Regions from separate parts of the Peribacillus phoenicis genome, predicted to be linked through region 1. Evidence: riboswitches for the same ligand, from Rfam matches in the RefSeq annotation. Region 1 holds a riboswitch; each other region holds the start of a gene.
What was found. Region 1 has a riboswitch for S-adenosylmethionine ahead of ABC374_RS20520 (methionine ABC transporter ATP-binding protein). Riboswitches for the same ligand answer to the same signal wherever they lie in the genome.

Region 1 (6,445 bases):
CTTCCACACCCTTCTTCATTTCACCCTCTCCTTTTATTCTGACATTATATGGAATGATGTATCCTCAGACAGGGGGAATGATCATCGGATTCCTTCTCATCGATTTTAGTTATTTTATATATTCATTCTCTAAATCGGTTAAGGTTAATTCAAAAAGATGGATGTCATTCTTTTTATAAACTCCCTTGTTAATCAACTTGTTGATTAGAAAGTTTCTTTTTTTCTCAATCGCTTTACGTAATAATATCCCCATGATAAATCCCCCTTTTTAGGATGTATTGAAAGAGAATCTTTCGACTTGCCCATTCACAAAAAAACCGGAGACACCTCTTTACATGAAAGAAAAGTCTCCGGTTTTCCGGTCAATTAACCTATAATTCCTATTCAATTACTCGGTATTGTTATTTTTATAATACTCACTATGAGATCCGCAGTCAACAATTTTTTTCCTGCATCTTATTTATTTTTGCTTCGCTTCATAAAATGCTGCTTTCACTTTATCCAACAGGTCTTTATCCGTAAACAATTTATAACCTGTAAGTGCAAGAGCTTTTGCCCCGGTCAGGATGGCTTTGTCTCCAACAGGAGATTTGGCACAGTCGCGGAATTCATTCGTATGGGCAATCAGCCCATCATGTCCAATTTTTATATAAGGATGTGCTGTCGGCACTACATGGCTTACATTACCTGCATCCGTCGAGCCAAAGCCACTCTCTTTTCGAGGAGCCACAGCTTCCCCTAATTGAGCGAGCTCTTCTTTTAACAGTTCATCCAGAACTGGATTAATGATAAAATCGAGCACTTCATTTTGGAAACGTTCAACTTTAACCGTGCTTCCTGTGGCAAGTGCTGCCCCTTCGGCAACAGCACGTATTTTATTGGATACTTCTTGGCAAAGTTTCCATGTTGTTGCTCTAATGTAAAACCTGGCGGAAGCATATTCAGGAATGATGTTAGGCGCTTCCCCGCCATTGGTGATGATTCCGTGGATTTTGACCTCGGCTGGGAGCTGCTGGCGCAAAGCATTAATGCCATTGAACAGCTGAATCACCGCGTCAAGTGCATTCACGCCTTCTTCAGGTGCTGCTGCTGCATGTGCTGACTTCCCGTAAAAATGAAAATCAAGGGGGTCGACTGCCAAAAACGGACTTGTGACACGCGTTTGCCCGCCTGGATGGATAAGGATGGCCGCATCCACCCCATCAAATAGACCGTGCTTCACAAAGCTGCCTTTTGCGCTTCCATTCGGCCCGCCCTCTTCTGCCGGTGTTCCGAAAACAATCACCTCTCCGCCCGTTTCCTCCAGCACTTGAGCCAAGGAAATGCCTGCTGCAACACTCGTTGTGCCGATGATATTATGGCCGCAAGCATGACCTAATCCCGGCAATGCATCATACTCGGCTAAAAAGGCAATTGTTGGACCTTTCTTTGAAGAGGTTTTTTTGGCGATGAATCCTGTTTCATGTCCGGCTATATTGCGGGTCACTTCAAATCCTTCATTTCGAAGTATTCCTGTTAATGTATCCGAAGCGAAGAACTCTTGATTCCCAATTTCGGGCTTGGCATGAATGGCTTGACTCGTTTCGATATATAATTTGGAATGAAGGTAGATATGATCTTCAATGATCTGCCGATGCTGCTTCTGCACTAATTCTCTCGCCATACTCTTAATCTCCCCTTTTACTTGATTCGATCCATTACTTTTCATTAGCTGGTTTTGTCCAAGCATCCTGGTAATTCACTAATTCATCTACAGAAACATATGCAGGAATGGTGTTTCCTTTAAACGTTTTTTTGATGAACACTTCCACTTCTTTCGATTGATAAAGCTCCACTAATTTTTGCAACTCAGGACGATCGGCATTACCCTTTTTAACTGCAATGATATTAATATACGGTTTCGCCGTTTTACTTTCATGGAATAAAGAATCTTTTAAAGTAAGGCCCGCTTCGACGGCAAAGTTATTATTGATGGCTGAAGCATCGGCATCATCCAATAGACGCGGTGTATTGCCTGCAGCAACAGGTTGGATTTTCAAGTTTTTCGGATTTTCCTTAATGATTTCCAATGAACCCGATCCATTGAATTCCTCTTTCAATGTAATCAATCCAGCTTCCTGAAGAAGGAGTAGTGCACGGCCAAAGTTTGTTGCTTCATTCGGAACGGCAATCGTAGCGCCATCCGGAAGACTTTTAAGATCTTTATGTTTTTTAGAATAAAGGCCCATAGGTGCAATGACAGTCGACCCGATGGCCTCTAATTTCAGATTTTGGTCTTGAACGAATTCATCGAAGTAAGCGACCGTTTGGAATGAATTGGCATCAATTTCACCTTCACTTAACGCAAGGTTCGGTTGGATATAATCATTGAAAGTGACCAGTTCGATATTAAGCCCTTCCTCTTTCGCTATGTCGACAATGTATTCCCATGTTCTCGTATCCCCGCTGCTGACACCGACTTTCACTGTTTTCACATCATCCGAACCGCCTGATGCACCTTCTTCTTTCCCGCATGCTGCAGACACTATTCCCAATGCCAATACTATGATCGTTAATAAGATTTTCTTCATTTCTCCTACCTCCTGTTATTTTTATCTTCTTCTGATTTTTCTTGAAATAAAATTCCCGGTGGATTGCAATAATTGAACGATGATCACGAGCGCCGCTACTGTGACGACCATCGTCATCGTATCGAACCTTTGATAACCGTAAGCCAAAGCTAGATCCCCGACCCCGCCTGCCCCGACAGCACCTGCCATGGCCGTAGCTCCAACAAGCCCGATAGTCGCTGTTGTAAATGTTAGGATCAACGAACTAAGTCCCTCGGGAATCAAAAAGCGATAAATGATTTGCCATGTCGTCGCACCCATCGCCTGAGCGGCCTCGATGATCCCTTTGTCCACTTCCAACAGGGAGTTCTCAACAAGCCGGGCAATATAAGGAGCCGCGTAAAAGATTAGCGGAACAATGGCCGCATTCATTCCGATTGCACTGCCTACAATCATTCTGGTAAGCGGAATAACTGCTACAAGCAAGATGATGAAAGGAACCGACCGCAATATATTGATGATCGGGTTCAATACATTAAAAATCCATTTATTCTCCAGGATGTGACCCTTTCTTGTAATGACAAGCAGGATACCGAGCGGAAGCCCGATCAATCCGGAAAACACCAATGAAATGGCTACCATATAAAGTGTGTCACCGAAAGCTGTCAACAACTGCTCTGCTGTAATTTCCATTCCCCAAAGCGTATTACCCATTTATCTGCACCTCCTGGACGAGAATCCCCTCATCTTTAATATATTGATAAGCCTTATCCACCTCATTTTTGTTCCCTGTCACTTCGATGATCAAATTCCCGAAAGGCGTTTCCTGAATTTCAGAAATATTGGCTGATAAAACACTTAAATGAACATCATATTTCTTCGAGATCGTTGAAAGTAAAGGAGTACCCGAAGTAGTCCCAATAAAATTAATTTTCCAAATAATCGGGATATGGGATCCTATGCTTTTTAGGAAACTTTGTGGAATTTCGTCATGTATGACCGTTCTCACGAAGTTTTTTGCAATATCCGTTTGCGGCTTCGCAAACACTTCGAAAACCGAACCTTGTTCAACGACGCATCCGCCCTCCATGACCGCTACCTTATTGCAAATTTCCCTGATGACAGACATCTCATGAGTGATTAGCAGAATGGTAATATTGTATTCTTTATTAATTTTCTTTAAGAGCTGCAGAACGGCACTCGTTGTTTGTGGATCCAATGCCGACGTAGCTTCATCACACAATAAGATCGATGGATTTGTAGCCAAAGCTCTCGCAATGCCGATCCGCTGCTTTTGACCTCCCGATAATTGATCCGGATAACTCTTCGCCTTGCTCGATAAGCCAACGAACTCCAACAGCTCGCCTACACGGTTTTTGATTTCCTTAGCCGGAGTTCCCGATAAAACCAGCGGCATGGCAATGTTATCAAAAACAGTCTTGGAGTTTAGCAAGTTGAAATGCTGAAAAATCATCCCGATTTTTTTCTTTTCTACCCGTAATTCCTTCGGGCTTAATTTGATTAAATCCTTGCCCCCAACAATCACCGAACCATCTGAAGGATCTTCAAGCAAGTTAACCAGCCTGATCAACGTACTCTTTCCGGCCCCGCTATAACCGACTACACCGAATATATCCCCCTTTTCCACTGTCAAATTAATGCCCTTCAAAGCCTCGACAGTCTGTTTCTTTGTTTGATAAACCTTTTTAACATTTTGAAACTCAATCATCCAATCTCCCCCCATGTTGTTTATTTGTACGAATTCATTATCCAGTGAGAAGAGCTTTGCAAAGTTTCATAATGATAGGGTTAAATTCGAAACTCACGAGTAATTGCACCAATTCTCCAAATAACCATATACATTTTGAATAAACAAAAGAGGCCTCTTCCGTCGTCAGACAGAAGAGGCCTCTTTTAGACATAAAAAAGAGTAAACTCTTAATTTAATTATCTAAGAAAAGCTCCTTCTTATCTTTCAAACTTTCGTCCGTTGGAATTAGCACAGTATTTTTACAAAAGTAAAAACCCGCTGCCGAGGTATCATAGGGCCAAGTCCCTCCACATCTCTTGATAAGAATTAACGTTATATTTAATTATGTCCTTCACTATATATTCTAATTTCTCTAAAGTCAACCATATTTTTCACCGCTTAAAATATTTTCACAGTATAGTGAATTGATAATTTTTAATTATATTAATATAATTAAAAATTATATTTTATAATGATTTACTCATTCTCCATACAAGGTGTTTTTGACTTTCCTCCCTTATCTTCATCATGCCTGAATTCGTATATAAACGAATCGCCCTTTGATTATCCGGAGAAACCCTTAAATGGTATTCGGATACATTAAATTGCCTGAAAAAGTTTTCTGCGTAGCGAACCAATTCCTTGCCAAGGCCTTTACTGCGGTATTCGGGAATAAGATAAAATAGATCTACATAGCCGATCTCAGTTCCTTCATACTCCCGAATTCGAAGTTCCATTTGTCCAATCGGTACTTGGTCATTTTCAATGATCACCTGTCCCCCAGGAAATTTGCGGACCCTTTCTTCCATTCGTTGCAGATAAGTATTTTCATCTCCAAAGCCAGCTTCAGTTCCAAAACTTACAACAAAGGAATCTTTCCGGAATTTAACGATAGTATCTTTATCTTTGTCCGTATCAATGGTGCGAAAGATCAACTTCATCCACCCCTATCATTTTAGTGAAATAGTTTTCAAGCAAACAAACTCATTTTACTTACGCTCTTTATAAAATTTCATTATTTACTTTTTCAAGCGTCTTATTTCATTTTTTCTGAAAGGATTTTGCCTTAATCCCTATAGGAATGTCCATAATATTAAATTAAAAACAAATGCAATATTGTTGGGAGAGGTCTAGTAATGGGGATTGGGTTGGCACAAACAAATTGATTATAATTTTTGAGTCTAACTTTGCAGGGTATGAATGTTCGAGAGGAATTAGTTTATTCAGCTCTAACTCAACTTTTTCCCAAGCATCCTTTTTCCCTTTCATTTATATTCCAATTATAATAGGTAAGTGGAATACATTTACATGATTATCCATTATAAAAATCATTGGAGGTATTGAAGATGAAAGTTGTTGCAATAGTGGGAAGTATCCGTAAAGAGTCTTACAACCTTAAGCTTGCCAAATATATTCAATCTAGATATCAAGATCGGTTCGATCTCGAAATCTTGAACATTCGGGATTTACCTTTTTATGATCAAGATATTGAAAATGACCCTCCATTAGTTGTAAAAGAATTTAAAAGTAAAGTGGCCGAAGCAGATGCAGTCTTGTGGGTAACACCTGAATACAACGGTACGATTCCAGGAGTATTGGGCAATGCTATCGATTGGTTATCACGTGTCGATAAAGTCTTGATCGGAAAACCATCATGGATCATGGGTGCGTCAATGGGGCAATTAGGAACGGTTAAAGCTCAATTGCATTTGCGTGAAATCTTATTCGCAATAGGCATCTCCTCCCCACTCCTTCCCGGGAATGAAGTATATGTTGGTGCAGTGCATGACAAAATCGATAACGAAGGCAAACTTACACATGAGTCGACTGTCCAGTTTATCGATACGGTCGTCGATAATTTCATTAGCTGGTATAATCATCATACTCGTTAATGCTTTTAAAACAAGAATCCCAGCAGGATTAAACCTGCTGGGATTCTTGTTGCATCATAAAACAAAATTCATCCTCTTCCAGCTTGGAACGCTGGGTATTTTGTCATTCCGCCGTCTGCGAAAAGAGTGATACCCGTTACATAACTGGACTCTGAAGATGCCAGCCATGCAGCAACCGCAGCAATTTCTTCAGGCTTTCCGATATACCCCATCGGAATCATGCTTTCAAGATCCTTCTTCTTTTCGGGATCTTC
Region 2 (6,445 bases), 1.3 Mb from region 1:
CGGGAAAAAACAAGTCTATAAATCGGAGAATGATGGAGAACTGAAAATCCCGGTAGTCGTGTTGATTGATGACGGAAGTGCCAGTGCTTCTGAAATCGTTGCAGCGGCTGTCAGTGAATCTGCGGACATTCCATTGATTGGTGTCAAGTCATTTGGGAAAGGGACAGTGCAGACTGCCGAAGACTTTGAAGATGGATCTAACTTCAAATATACGGCAGCTAAATGGTTGACTCCTGAAGGCAATTGGATTCATAAAAAAGGGATCAAGCCGGATATTACTGTGAAGCTTCCTGGTTATGCCAGCCTTCCGTACATTTCGCCCGATAAGGAATTGAAAGCATCTGATTCTTCGAGTGAAGTGAAAGCTGCTGAAGAGATGCTGAAGGAAGCGGGACATGATCCGGGTAAGGTAGATGGATTCTTTGATGAAGCAACAACGAATGCGGTCACAGCATTCCAAAGGGAACAAAAAATTAAAGAAACTGGCACCATTAAAGATGATACTACCATGAAATTGATGCAGGTCATCCAGGAGAAAATCCTTAAGAATGACACACAAGTGAAAAAGGCGGTAGAAGTATTAAAGAAAGAAATCAATAAATGATTTTGCCCGAATAGCCTGTCAGCGATTATCGTTGGCAGGCTATTTTTGTCGTTTAATGCATAGGATTCCAATATTAGGCAGAGAATAGGGGTAATTTTCCGATGAGGTGAGGTAATGAAAGAAAAGGTATTGTTCATATATCTATTGATCTTGATTCTGGCAGGCTGCACTTATGCCCCTTTACCCAAACAAAATGGAAATGCAGGTACGGAAAAAAAACTAACCAAAGAAGAGAACCAGGAAAGCGTGAAAACATTTCTGTTAATTGGTGTTGATACAAGGGGAGAGGAAAATTCTCGATCAGATGCGATTATACTGGCAAAATATTTTCCTGAGCAGGAAAAACTGAAGCTGGCTTCGATTATGCGTGATAGTTATGTGAAAATCCCCGGGAATAAATCAGGATATAACAAAATAAATGCAGCTTATTATTATGGTGGAAGGGAACTTCTCAAGAAAACCATACAGGAAAACTTTGGTGTCAAGGTCGATCATGTAGCGGTAATTGACTTTCAGGGATTCGTGAAGATGGTCGATTTACTTGCACCTGAGGGGGTAGCGGTGAATGTGGACCAGGAAATCATTGATGATATGAGCATTCAAGCAAGCGTCGGTAAAAATGTTTTACATGGGGAGGAAATATTGAAATATGTCCGTTTTAGACATGACGATGAAAGTGATTTTGGAAGGGTTGAGCGTCAACAAGAAGTAATGGTTCAATTAAAAACAGCGTTTATAAATCAAATCTCGTCCTTCGAAGGGATGGCAGCCCTTCCTAGTATAATCGAACAAGGACTCTCGTACTTGGATACAGATATTGGACTGAAAACAATAATGGAAATGGGTCCAAAAGCCGTCTTCCATACACCGGACACCGTCGAAACCTTAAGGGTTCCAGTGGAAGGAAGCTTTAAAGATGAAATATATCCCCAGTCCGGAGCCGTTTTGGAGATGGACTACACTAAAAATAAGAAGGCACTTCAGGAGTTCTTTTCCAAAAAATAAAAATTGTATTGTGGACCTCGCAAGAATAATCACAAAAACGAGAGGGATACGAAATCCTTCTCGTTTTTTATCATCAATAAAGCAACCTGGATCATTTAACAAAAAGCGGGATGTTTTTAATGAAATCCGGTGTTATGATGCCATTTTCGGTAATGATGCTTGTAATTAGATGATTCGGTGTAACGTCAAAGGCAGGATTGAAAGTCTTCACGTTTTCGGGAGCGATCCTAACACCTTGAATGAAGGTGATTTCCGCTTCATTCCGTTCTTCGATCGGGATGGAAGTGCCGGACTCGAGAGTAAGGTCGAATGTGGTTGATGGAGCGGCCACGTAAAAAGGGATACCAAAGTGCTTGGCTAATATGGCCAATCCCAATGTCCCGATTTTATTGGCTGTATCTCCATTAGCCGCAATTCTGTCGGCACCGACGATAATGCCATTTATTGCTTTCTGGTGAATCGTATGGGCAGCCATATTATCAGAAATTAATGTGACATCCACCCCCGCTTGCATCAATTCCCAAGCAGTCAAACGCGCCCCTTGCAGGACAGGCCTTGTTTCACATGCATACACTTTTAGCGGAAAGTCCTTTTCTTTAGCCAGGTGGAAGGGAGCCAAGGCTGTGCCATACCGAGCCGTGGCAATTCCCCCAGCATTACAATGCGTTAGAATGGAATCTCCTCTAGTGAATAAGGATAAACCATGTTCCCCGATTTTCCTGCACATTTCTTCATCTTCAGCAAAGATGGCTTTAGCCTCCGATACAAGTGCTTCCTTGGCAGTTGAAATGCTTTGCGCAGCTTGCAGGGTAATTTCCATCCTCCTTAACGCCCAAAAAAGGTTGACAGCAGTTGGCCGTGACGAGGCGAGTTTTTCAATATGCCTTGCTACATTTTTCTTGAATTCGGCTAATTCAGTGGTTGTTTCCTGTTTGGCACCAAGTGCAACACCAAATGCTGCTGTCAGTCCAATTGCTGGGGCACCGCGAACTTTTAATGTCAAAATGCTGTCATATACATCATCAACAGAATGAAGTTCAATAAATTCAGTTATGGAAGGCAGGGCTTGTTGATTTAATAATGTAATATGGGAATCAGCCCATTGTACCGAATAAGGTAATGGTGCTAGTTTTGTCATGTGCAGGTCTCCTTTTAAATGGTTGAATAAGATGGCAGTGTACGTTGCTTCAACGCTTCAATTACAGCTGGAACATCCAATTCTTCTCGTTTTTTAATTAAAAAAGCACCAATTTCCAATGTAGCCGTTTTGGCAGCGATCCTTGTTTCTTTATCTTCAATGACATTTAAATCGGCAACATGGGAAAGTCCGATGGTTCGCCGAATCATTTCACAGCCGGCAAAGCCGAATGCATCTTTTTTAAATTTTGTCAGTAAATAAGGCAGATAACCTTTCACATGGCGAAATGGGCTTTTATTTTGGCCTTCCCATAATTCGGAATAAGTTTCTTCAAAGGCATTCCAAAATTCATTAAGGTGTGTGAAAATCTCTTCCTTTCCAGCGCTATTACGTGTGACTGCCTGAAAGAGAAGGTTGGCGGTGTATTGACCAAGGTCAAAACCAACTGGACCATAAAAAGCGAATTCCGGATCGATAACCTTTGTTTCAGTTTTACTTGCAAATATACTTCCAGTATGTAAATCACCATGAAGCAAGGCTTCCTGCTCGGTTTCAAAGCTTTGTTTCAGCTTAGCGACCTCAAGGATCACTTCTTTATCATTCCATATATTTTTGGCGGCATCTGTCAATTCCACCTCGAAATCTCCCGGGAGTTCCTCAAAAAATGGATCCGTGAAAATAAAGACCTCAGTGATTTTGCAGAGTTCGGGATTCGTGAAATGTCGGGCCACTTCCTTTTTCGCAGAGGGTTCTAAATGATAATCGGATGTATAAAATGCCGTTTTCGCAACATATTCACCAATATGCTGAGAAAGCAATGGATATGAATCTCCTTCGATCAATCCTGTTCTAACGATTTTCAAGTGCGATAAATCCTCCATGACCGTGATGGCAAGCTGTTCATCAGAATAATAGACTTGCGGTACGAATTCTGGGCAATAACTTCTGAAATGAATCAACGCATTCGCCTCAATCGCAGCTCTTTTCAATGTCAGCGGCCAGCTTTCGCCAAGTACCTTGGCATAAGGGACCGCTTGTTTAATTATAATTCCTTTATTTGTGACTGTGTCTGTAATATGAAAAACATAATTTAAGTTTCCATCGCCGATTTCTTTACATGTTAAACTTGCATCCGCATTGACCAACCCAAGTTTTTTTGCAAGGGTTATAGCTGTTTCGTTTGTCAATCTCTTAAAATTTGAATGGTTTTGAGTCATTCTTTTCCCCTCCGGATTCAAAATAAGAATAAAAAAGCCTCTTTCATATAGAAAGAGGCAGAAGTTTTGGCTTCGGACCTCTTATCTTCCAGAATATGAATTCTGGTGGAATTAGCACCGTGCTCTGTGGATTTTATAATCCGGCGGTGAATCCGCCCCATTTCACAATGGTATTACAGTCGGTTGCTGGGCTTCATAGGGCCTTTATCCCTCAGCCTGCTCTTGATAAGAGTAAATGTTTTCTGAAATTTTAATCTTCGGGAAAATAATATCAACTTTTTAAATAGTTTGTCAATGGGTAAATTAATAAAAATCAGGACGTCGATCTTCGAATACAGGTATTTTGTTACGTGCATCCGAAACTTTATTGAAGTCCAAGGTGCCTGTCAGGAGTTCGTTTCCTTCTCCGGCTTCACTTATGATATTTCCCCAAGGATCAATAATCAAGGAATGACCGGCAAATATATTATTGACATCAGAGCCTGAGCGATTAACGGCTACAACATAGGCTTGGTTCTCGATGGCACGGCTAATCAATAAGGCTCTCCAGTGATCGAGTCTCGGCTTTGGCCATTCAGCCGTAACGAATAGAACTTCGGCGCCTTTAGCGGTATGGGCTCGCTGCCATTCAGGGAAACGGATGTCATAACAAATGAAACCAGCACATATTTTTTCATCAAGAGTAAATAAACCATCCTTTTCTCCTGGCTTCAGGAAATGATGTTCATCCATTAACTGAAATAAGTGAAGCTTATCATATTCTTTTATGAGATTTCCCTGTTTATCGATGATGATCATGGTGTTATAGATTCCCTTGCTCGTTTTTTTCGCAATGGAACCGCCTACGATGTGAATCTCGTGTTTCCTTGCCTGTGTTTTAAGAAATTCAATCGTTTTTTCGGCCTCTTGATCTGCAATCTCATTTAACCTGCTTAAGTCGTATCCGGTTGTCCAAAGCTCTGGTAAAATGACGATATCGGGTTCCGACCGTGCTGCTTTTTCCAACCATTGTTCCGCAACCTGAAAATTGATATCCGGTTGCCCGAATGCTATATCCATTTGAATACAAGCTATTTTCCACTTCATCGTTTAAAACCCCCATATGTAAAAAATGCTTTACAAGACTATGATAAACATATATCATTTGTGACTAGAATTTCAAGAAATTTCAGAGAAGGTGTATAAATGGTGCAATTCGAAAAATCCAGACAGCTTCAGGACCTGCCTAAGCAGTTTTTTGCCTCACTAGTCGCAAAAGTCAATGCCATCACGGAGCAAGGACATGATGTCATAAATTTAGGTCAGGGAAACCCTGATCAGCCAACACCAGACCATATCGTGAAAAGCTTGCAGTCTGCCGCTGAAAAAACGATTAATCATAAATATTCGCCATTCCGGGGGCATCAATATTTAAAAGATGCTGCTGCCGTCTTTTATGAACGTGAATACGGTGTCAAGCTGGATCCGAAAAGTGAAGTGGCGATTCTCTTCGGGGGAAAGGCAGGTCTTGTCGAACTGCCGCAGTGTTTATTGAATCCGGGTGATACGATTCTTGTTCCGGATCCCGGCTATCCGGATTATCTTTCCGGTGTTGTTTTAGCCCAGGCAAAGACCGAGTTCATGCCCTTGACAGAAGAAAATGATTTTCTTCCAAAATACAGTGACATACATAAAGAAGTACTTGATAAAGCGAAAATGATGTTCTTGAACTATCCGAACAATCCCACAGGTGCTTCTGCAACTGAAAGTTTCTTTGATGAGACCGTCTCTTTTGCAAAAGAGCATTCAATTTGTGTGGTCCACGACTTCGCTTATGGAGCGATAGGATTCGACGGTAAAAAACCGGTAAGCTTTCTCCAGTCAGAGGGAGCGAAGGAAATAGGAATAGAAATATACACACTATCGAAAACATACAATATGGCAGGGTGGAGAGTCGGCTTCGCAGTGGGGAATAAGAGTGTCATAGAAGCTCTTGAACTATTACAAGACCATCTTTATGTGAGTCTATTCCCGGCGATACAAGAAGCTGCGGCAAGCGCTTTGCTTGACTCGCAGAGCTGTGTAGAGCAGTTAGTGCAGATGTACGAGGGCCGAAGGAATGTTTTCATTGAGGGATTGAGGGCAATCGGCTGGGATGTCAAAGCTCCTGCGGCATCATTTTTTGCCTGGCTCAAAGTACCTAAAGGTTTTACGTCCGAGCGTTTTGCAGACTATTTATTAACGCATGCCCACGTTGCTGTTGCCGCAGGAAATGGATTCGGTGAATTTGGCGAAGGATACGTCAGGGTAGGGCTGCTGACTTCGGAAGATCGGCTGAAAGAGGCTGTGGAACGGATAAGTAGATTAAAATTATTTTAACCACAATGATATATCCGATTAATTCACCCTTAAATAGTTAAAACTTATTGACAAAGTAGGGATTACCTGTCAGAATACAAAATAAATTCTTAATCTTTCGATACTTGGATGCAAATTTATATA
Region 3 (6,445 bases), 1.5 Mb from region 1:
ATTACAACATATGCCGTTCCGGAAGGTTCAATGGGCTTCTGGGAAACGCGCTTGGGTAAATTTAATATTGACTTTGAAAAGATCTCACGCTTCGGCGAGGATTATCTGGGATTTCAGGATCCACATGGATTGCAACTTGAACTGGTTGAGCGTAAAGAAGGTAAAAATAGCGAGTGGTCATTCGGCGGTGTACCAGCTGACAAGGCGATCAAGGGATTCGGCGGTGCGGTATTATTGACGTCGAAACCGATCAAAACGATGGAACTATTAGAGGAAGTGATGGGTTTGCAAAAGATGGGGGAAGAGGGTGATTTCATCCGCTTCAAATCCACATCGGACATCGGAAATTTGGTAGATGTTAAAAAAACTGTTTTGCCAAATGGGAAAATCGGAGTGGGAACTGTCCATCATCTTGCATGGCGTGCAAGCGATAATGAAGATCATAAAGAATGGAGGGAGCATATCGCAAACCATGGCTATGGCGTGACACCCTTTACAGACCGCCAATACTTCGATGCCATTTATTTCAGGGAAGATGGAGGCATACTCTTTGAAATTGCCACAGATCCACCTGGCTTTGCTCATGATGAAACGAAGGAAACGATGGGTAGTAAATTAATGCTGCCGCCCTGGCTTGAAGAAAAAAGGGAGATCATGGAAAAAACGTTACTGCCGGCAGTGCCGAGAGTACTAGAGGAGGATAAATGATGAAGCATATTTTTCAAAAAGGAAGTAATCCAGATGCACCGTTGCTTTTGCTTTTACATGGCACTGGAGGAACGGAAACGGATCTCTTGCCATTATCTGAAATGGTTTCACCGGGATCATCCGTACTCAGCGTACGGGGAAATGTACTTGAAAACGGAATGCCCCGTTATTTCCGCCGGCTGGCTGAAGGAGTTTTTGATGAAGAAGATTTGATTTTCCGTACGAAGGAGCTTTATGACTTCTTGGAATCAGCGTCCGGACAATATGACTTCGATCGTGACAGAGTGGTGGCATTAGGTTATTCTAATGGTGCAAACATAGCAGCAAGTTTGATGTTCCATTTTGAAGGGGCATTAAAAGGAGCGATTCTTCATCATCCAATGGTGCCTAGACGCGGGATTGCTTTGCCGTCCCTTTCGGATATACCTGTATTCATTGCTGCAGGTAAAAACGATCCGATTTGCCCGGCAGCAGAAACTGATGAACTTAATCAAATTTTACTGCAAGCTGGTGCTGCGGTGGATGTTCACTGGGAAAATTACGGTCATCAGTTAACACGTTCAGAGGTTGATGCAGCAAGTTCATGGTTTCAAAAGAACTTTTTATAAGAATGGGAGGGATGAAGATGATTTCAGTTAATCCTGAAAGTCTTACTGAACGGGAGAATTATAAGTTTTTGACTGGAAGCATCATACCGAGACCAATAGCCCTGGTTACGACACAATCCGAAACCGGTACAATCAATATAGCTCCGTTCAGTTTTTTTAACATAGTCAGTTCCAATCCTCCTATGATTTCTATTTCTGTTCAACGGAAAGAAGGAGTTTCGAAGGACACTGCCCGAAATGCAATTCAAACAGGTGAATTCGTTGTTCATATCACTGATGAAGATAATGTTGCTGATGCAAATCGAACGGCCAAGGAACTCCCGTCTGACGAAAGTGAATTGGGTCTTACCAATTTCACTCAGGCTGTTAGTGAGAAGGTGTCGGTACCAGGATTGCAAGAAGCGAAGGTACGCTTTGAATGCACATTGGAGCATGCGATACCATTGGCAGGTTCCAAGAATAAACCTGGTTGTGATTTATTGATAGGGAAAATAGTCTGCTATCATATAGAGCAGGAGATTTACCATAATGGCCGGATTGACCAGAATGGGCTAAAACCTGTAGCAAGATTAGCGGGTCATACTTATACAAAACTAGGGGAATTATTTGAAATACAACGACCTTAAGGAATAAGAAAGAAAAAATGGCGTCATCTTTTAAGGTGTCGTCATTTTTTTAAAATTATTCCCGGTTAGCATTATCTGCAATTCTAATACTGTAAGCGACTGTTCCAAAAACAAGTTCATATCTATGCCAAAGGTGCGATGATCGTTTGGATTTTAAAGGAAGTCTTTACAAACCGAAACAAAACTTGACAATTTTTGCATAGATTGATAAAGTTATAAAAAAATAATTTCTTATCCAGAGAGGTGGAGGGACTGGCCCTATGAAACCTCAGCAACAGGTCTGCAATGACACTGTGCTAATTCCAGGGGGTGAAACCTTGATAGATAAGACCGTACGTGTTTATTTGTCAGTAACGCACTCTTTTTTAGAGTGCGTTTTCGTTTTTTCTGGATGCAAGATAAAGGAGAGTAAGAATGGAGAACAAAAGGAATCATGATTTTCAAAGGAAAATGCAGGCACGGCATATAATAATGCTATCGCTTGGCGGGGTGATTGGAACAGGTTTATTCTTAAGTTCGGGTTATACGATTCAACAGGCTGGCCCATTTGGCACCATCCTTTCGTATCTGATTGGGGCATTAGTGGTTTATCTAGTCATGCTATGTCTGGGTGAACTGGCAGTACATATGCCCGAGACAGGTGCGTTTCATAGCTACTCAGCTAAATACATAGGTCCTGGGACAGGGTATACAGTAGCCTGGTTGTATTGGCTAACTTGGACTGTTGCACTAGGTTCGGAATTCACGGCTGCAGGATTGTTGATGCAGAGATGGTTTCCATCAATCAATGTCTGGATATGGAGTGCACTATTTACCATATTGGTCTTGGCATTAAACGCGTGGACCGTTAAATTTTTCGCTGAATCCGAATTCTGGTTTGCGTCTATTAAGGTATTTGCCATTGTAATTTTTATTATTTTGGGAGCAGCGGCAATGCTAGGTTTTATTCCAATAATTCATTCACAATCTGCTCCGTTATTCTCCAATTTTACAAGTGAAGGTTTATTTCCGAATGGTGCTTTTGCCATTCTAATGACGATGCTTGCGGTGAATTTCGCATTCTCTGGAACTGAATTAATCGGAATTGCAGCTGGAGAAACTGTGAATCCAGAAAAAACGATACCAAAGGCAATCCGTATGACATTATGGAGATTGATTATCTTTTTTGTAGGAACCATCGTTGTATTGTCCGCATTATTGCCTATTTCGGATGCAAGCGTATTAGAAAGCCCCTTTGTGGCAGTTCTTGAACGGATTGGTGTGCCATATGCAGCGGATATTATGAACTTTGTTATATTAACTGCCATTTTATCTGCTGCAAACTCAGGACTGTATGCATCATCCAGAATGCTTTGGTCACTTGCAGATAAGGAAACTATATCACCAATATTTGCAAAATTGACAAAACGGGGAGTTCCGCTAAATGCAGTCCTTTTCAGTATGTTGGGCGGCTGCTTAGCCCTGTTCTCGAGTATTATTGCACCGGATACTGTTTACATAGTGCTTGTATCGATTTCTGGTCTAGCCGTGGTTATAGTTTGGATGAGTATTAGCGTGTCACAGTTTCGATTTCGCAGACGATATATAAAAGAAGGAAATTCAGTAAATGACTTGGCTTATCGAACGCCATTATATCCACTCGTACCAATCGTTTCTTTTATGCTATGCCTGGCTTCTTGTATAGGAATTGCATTTGATCCTACACAACGAATTGCACTATATTGTGGCATTCCATTTATTTTGTTTTGCTATGGAAGTTATTATGTGACAAAAACATATAAAGAAAAGAGGAGTAGATCATGAACAATAAAACTAACCCAATTGACGCTATTTTACGAGATCATTCAGTCATGATTTTGGACGGAGCTTTAGCTACAGAGCTAGAGAGGCATGGATGTGATTTGGACGACCCGCTCTGGTCTGCACGTGTATTACTTGAAAATCCAGAAGTGATTTATCAAGTGCATTCTGACTACTTTCGTGCTGGAGCGGACTGTGCGATTACGGCTAGCTACCAAGCCACTGTTGAAGGTTTCGCCCTCCGCGGAATACAAGAAAAAGAGGCTTTGGAGCTAATCCGGAAAACGGTTTTACTCGCAAGAAAAGCAAGAGATGAATTTTGGAAGGAAGAAAACCAAACGCTTAGGCCTAAGCCATTGGTTGCTGCATCTGTTGGCCCTTATGGGGCTTATCTTGCAGATGGTTCGGAGTATATAGGAAACTATGGTGTATCGGATGAAACTTTAACGGCATTTCATCGCTCACGGATATCAGCGTTGATTGAAGCAGGAGCTGACCTTTTAGCATTTGAAACGATTCCTTCCCTGCAAGAAGCAAAAGTATTATATTCATTATTGAAGGATTATCCAGAAGTGTATGCTTGGCTATCCTTTTCATTGAAAAATGAAAAAGCGATAAGTGACGGCACTTTACTCGAAGAGTGTACAAGATTGTTTGGGGACAGTGAGCAAATTGCAGCAATCGGCATCAACTGTGCGCCAGTATCATGTATCACGGAAGCCATCCAGGTGTTGCGCGCAAACACGGATAAACCAATCATTGTTTATCCGAATTCAGGTGAAACATATAATCCAGAAACTAAAACATGGCATGGTCAAGAATCATGTAACAGGCTCGACCTGAAATCTGAAGAATGGCACCATGCAGGGGCGCGTTTAATTGGAGGGTGCTGCAGAACGGCTCCACATCATATCGGAGACATTTCAAGAAAGTGGCGACCTTCCGTGGTGTTATCCTCCTAGCCCTTGTTCTGTTATCAAACTGTTATAAGGTATGTAGGTAGTATATAGAGCCTAACTAAAAGGAACAGGAAGCGTCATAATCAGACGGTTCCTGTTCCTTTTTGAGTTCATTATTCAAATTCGAGTTATCTTATCTCCTAGGCTGTAAAAGAACCGCTGCAAAAACAGTAATAGGAGAAATTAAATCATAATATTTGTGTGCTTGGGAAAACTAAACAAACAATGAATAGAAAGGAGAGTAATGAGTATGAGCCGTGGGAAAAATTTTAATCACAAAGAAAAAGGCCATCCAGGAAATTTACCTAATAATAGAATTAGCGAAGAGAAGGAACACAGCCGGCAGTATGAACAAATCGAGGATATTGTCACACATGAAGCTTTTAAAAATCGGGAAAAAGAAGACGAGATGCCTTAATATATTGATATTTCATGTATATACGGGGGGAAAACCATGAGCTTTTGCTATGGTTTTTTCTTTCATTACTAATACATACCTTGTTGGAAAAGGAAGTAAGCTAAATAATATGCCGACTTTCTTCTATATAAATAATAAAACTTAATTTCTCAGCTCGGGGCATCATTAGTCTTAAGTCACTAAGAGGGATTAGTAAGTATAATCTGCATTGTCATCCAGAAATAAATAAGGGTAACGTCTAAAAAAGGTGAACTTAATTAATCAGAACCGGCTTATCCTAATTGGTTAAAACCCTGGAATTTTACAGTTTTAAATAAACATGCCAGGTAAATCGTGAATATTATAAGAACCTGATGAAGTACGGATCGTTCCCCATATACAAGTCTTAAGCCAATTTCTGCTATGTTTCATTTTGTTTATCGCGGTTTATTTCCACTTCTCGTTTTGCTCTAATAAAAGCGATAAATTGAATCGTCTCCTCTTCAGAAAGAGAGATTCCATCAACGGCTAGCTCCATATTTGGTAAATCCGTTAATTCCATGACTTGAGGTGACTCTGTGGTAATATCTTTAGCTGGATGATCTACCCGACCTAGAATGTAATCAGTGGATGTATCATATAGGCCTGCCAATAAATTAATCGTTTCTAATGAAGGGCGGCGGTGGCCCGATTCATAACCTGCATAGGTACTCTTGGCGATTCCGAGCCTGTCAGCCGTATATTGCAAAGACCACCTTTTGGCCTTCCTTAATGTAGTCAATCTATTTAATATCATTTTTATTACTCTCCTTTTATATAAATCCATTATACCATCATATGACAATAAAGTGTACGCGTAATGAATAACTTTAGCTTGATTTCGACCTTGAACAGAACTATAATTACATGTGATGTACGCGTAACATGAACATTTACAATGGATACATCCTTTCTGAGATGCTTAGAATGATTGGGATACAGGGAGGTTTTATAGGGGGTAGTATATTGGAGAAATTGAAGTCAAAAATTAAGAAGTTGATGTTAATTACTACCGGTGGTACAATTGCATCGTTAGAAGGGGAAAATGGACTGGTTCCAGGGATGAAAGCTGACGAAATTTTAGGTCACCTTCCGGGATTAGATTTATGTCAGATTGATAGTAAGCCTTTGATGAATATCGATAGTACAAATATGCAGCCGGAAGATTGGACAGAAATGGCACAATCCATCCATGAGCACTACCATGATTACGATGGCTTTGTGATCACCCATGGGACAGATACGATGGCTTACACTTCAGCTGCGCTCTCATATATGTTACAAGACTTAGGGAAACCAATTATTATT

Region 2: linked by a shared signal. The riboswitch ahead of mtnK (S-methyl-5-thioribose kinase) and the one ahead of ABC374_RS20520 (methionine ABC transporter ATP-binding protein) in region 1 are both predicted to bind S-adenosylmethionine.
Region 3: linked by a shared signal. The riboswitch ahead of mmuP (S-methylmethionine permease) and the one ahead of ABC374_RS20520 (methionine ABC transporter ATP-binding protein) in region 1 are both predicted to bind S-adenosylmethionine.

What each region holds. Positions count from the first base shown of each region.
Region 1 is NZ_JBDFMF010000001.1:4,171,226-4,177,670, forward strand. Features, by position in the region: gene ABC374_RS20495 (Fur-regulated basic protein FbpA) at 1-19, opposite strand, end outside; gene ABC374_RS20500 (Fur-regulated basic protein FbpA) at 110-253, opposite strand; gene ABC374_RS20505 (M20 family metallopeptidase) at 461-1,663, opposite strand; gene ABC374_RS20510 (MetQ/NlpA family ABC transporter substrate-binding protein) at 1,698-2,570, opposite strand; gene ABC374_RS20515 (methionine ABC transporter permease) at 2,592-3,242, opposite strand; gene ABC374_RS20520 (methionine ABC transporter ATP-binding protein) at 3,256-4,278, opposite strand; SAM riboswitch class I at 4,515-4,626, opposite strand; gene ABC374_RS20525 (GNAT family N-acetyltransferase) at 4,767-5,234, opposite strand; gene ABC374_RS20530 (NADPH-dependent FMN reductase) at 5,646-6,191, shown strand; gene ABC374_RS20535 (glucose 1-dehydrogenase) at 6,260-6,445, opposite strand, start outside.
Region 2 is NZ_JBDFMF010000001.1:2,862,691-2,869,135, reverse strand. Features, by position in the region: gene ABC374_RS14015 (lmo1851 family serine protease) at 1-604, shown strand, start outside; gene ABC374_RS14010 (LCP family protein) at 719-1,609, shown strand; gene mtnA (S-methyl-5-thioribose-1-phosphate isomerase) at 1,701-2,747, opposite strand; gene mtnK (S-methyl-5-thioribose kinase) at 2,762-3,964, opposite strand; SAM riboswitch class I at 4,043-4,196, opposite strand; gene ABC374_RS13995 (carbon-nitrogen family hydrolase) at 4,268-5,050, opposite strand; gene ABC374_RS13990 (pyridoxal phosphate-dependent aminotransferase) at 5,150-6,322, shown strand.
Region 3 is NZ_JBDFMF010000001.1:2,650,910-2,657,354, reverse strand. Features, by position in the region: gene ABC374_RS12960 (ring-cleaving dioxygenase) at 1-708, shown strand, start outside; gene ABC374_RS12955 (alpha/beta hydrolase) at 708-1,316, shown strand; gene ABC374_RS12950 (flavin reductase family protein) at 1,334-1,942, shown strand; SAM riboswitch class I at 2,171-2,273, shown strand; gene mmuP (S-methylmethionine permease) at 2,357-3,745, shown strand; gene mmuM (homocysteine S-methyltransferase) at 3,742-4,704, shown strand; gene ABC374_RS12935 (hypothetical protein) at 4,952-5,119, shown strand; gene ABC374_RS12930 (helix-turn-helix domain-containing protein) at 5,520-5,894, opposite strand; gene ABC374_RS12925 (asparaginase) at 6,125-6,445, shown strand, end outside.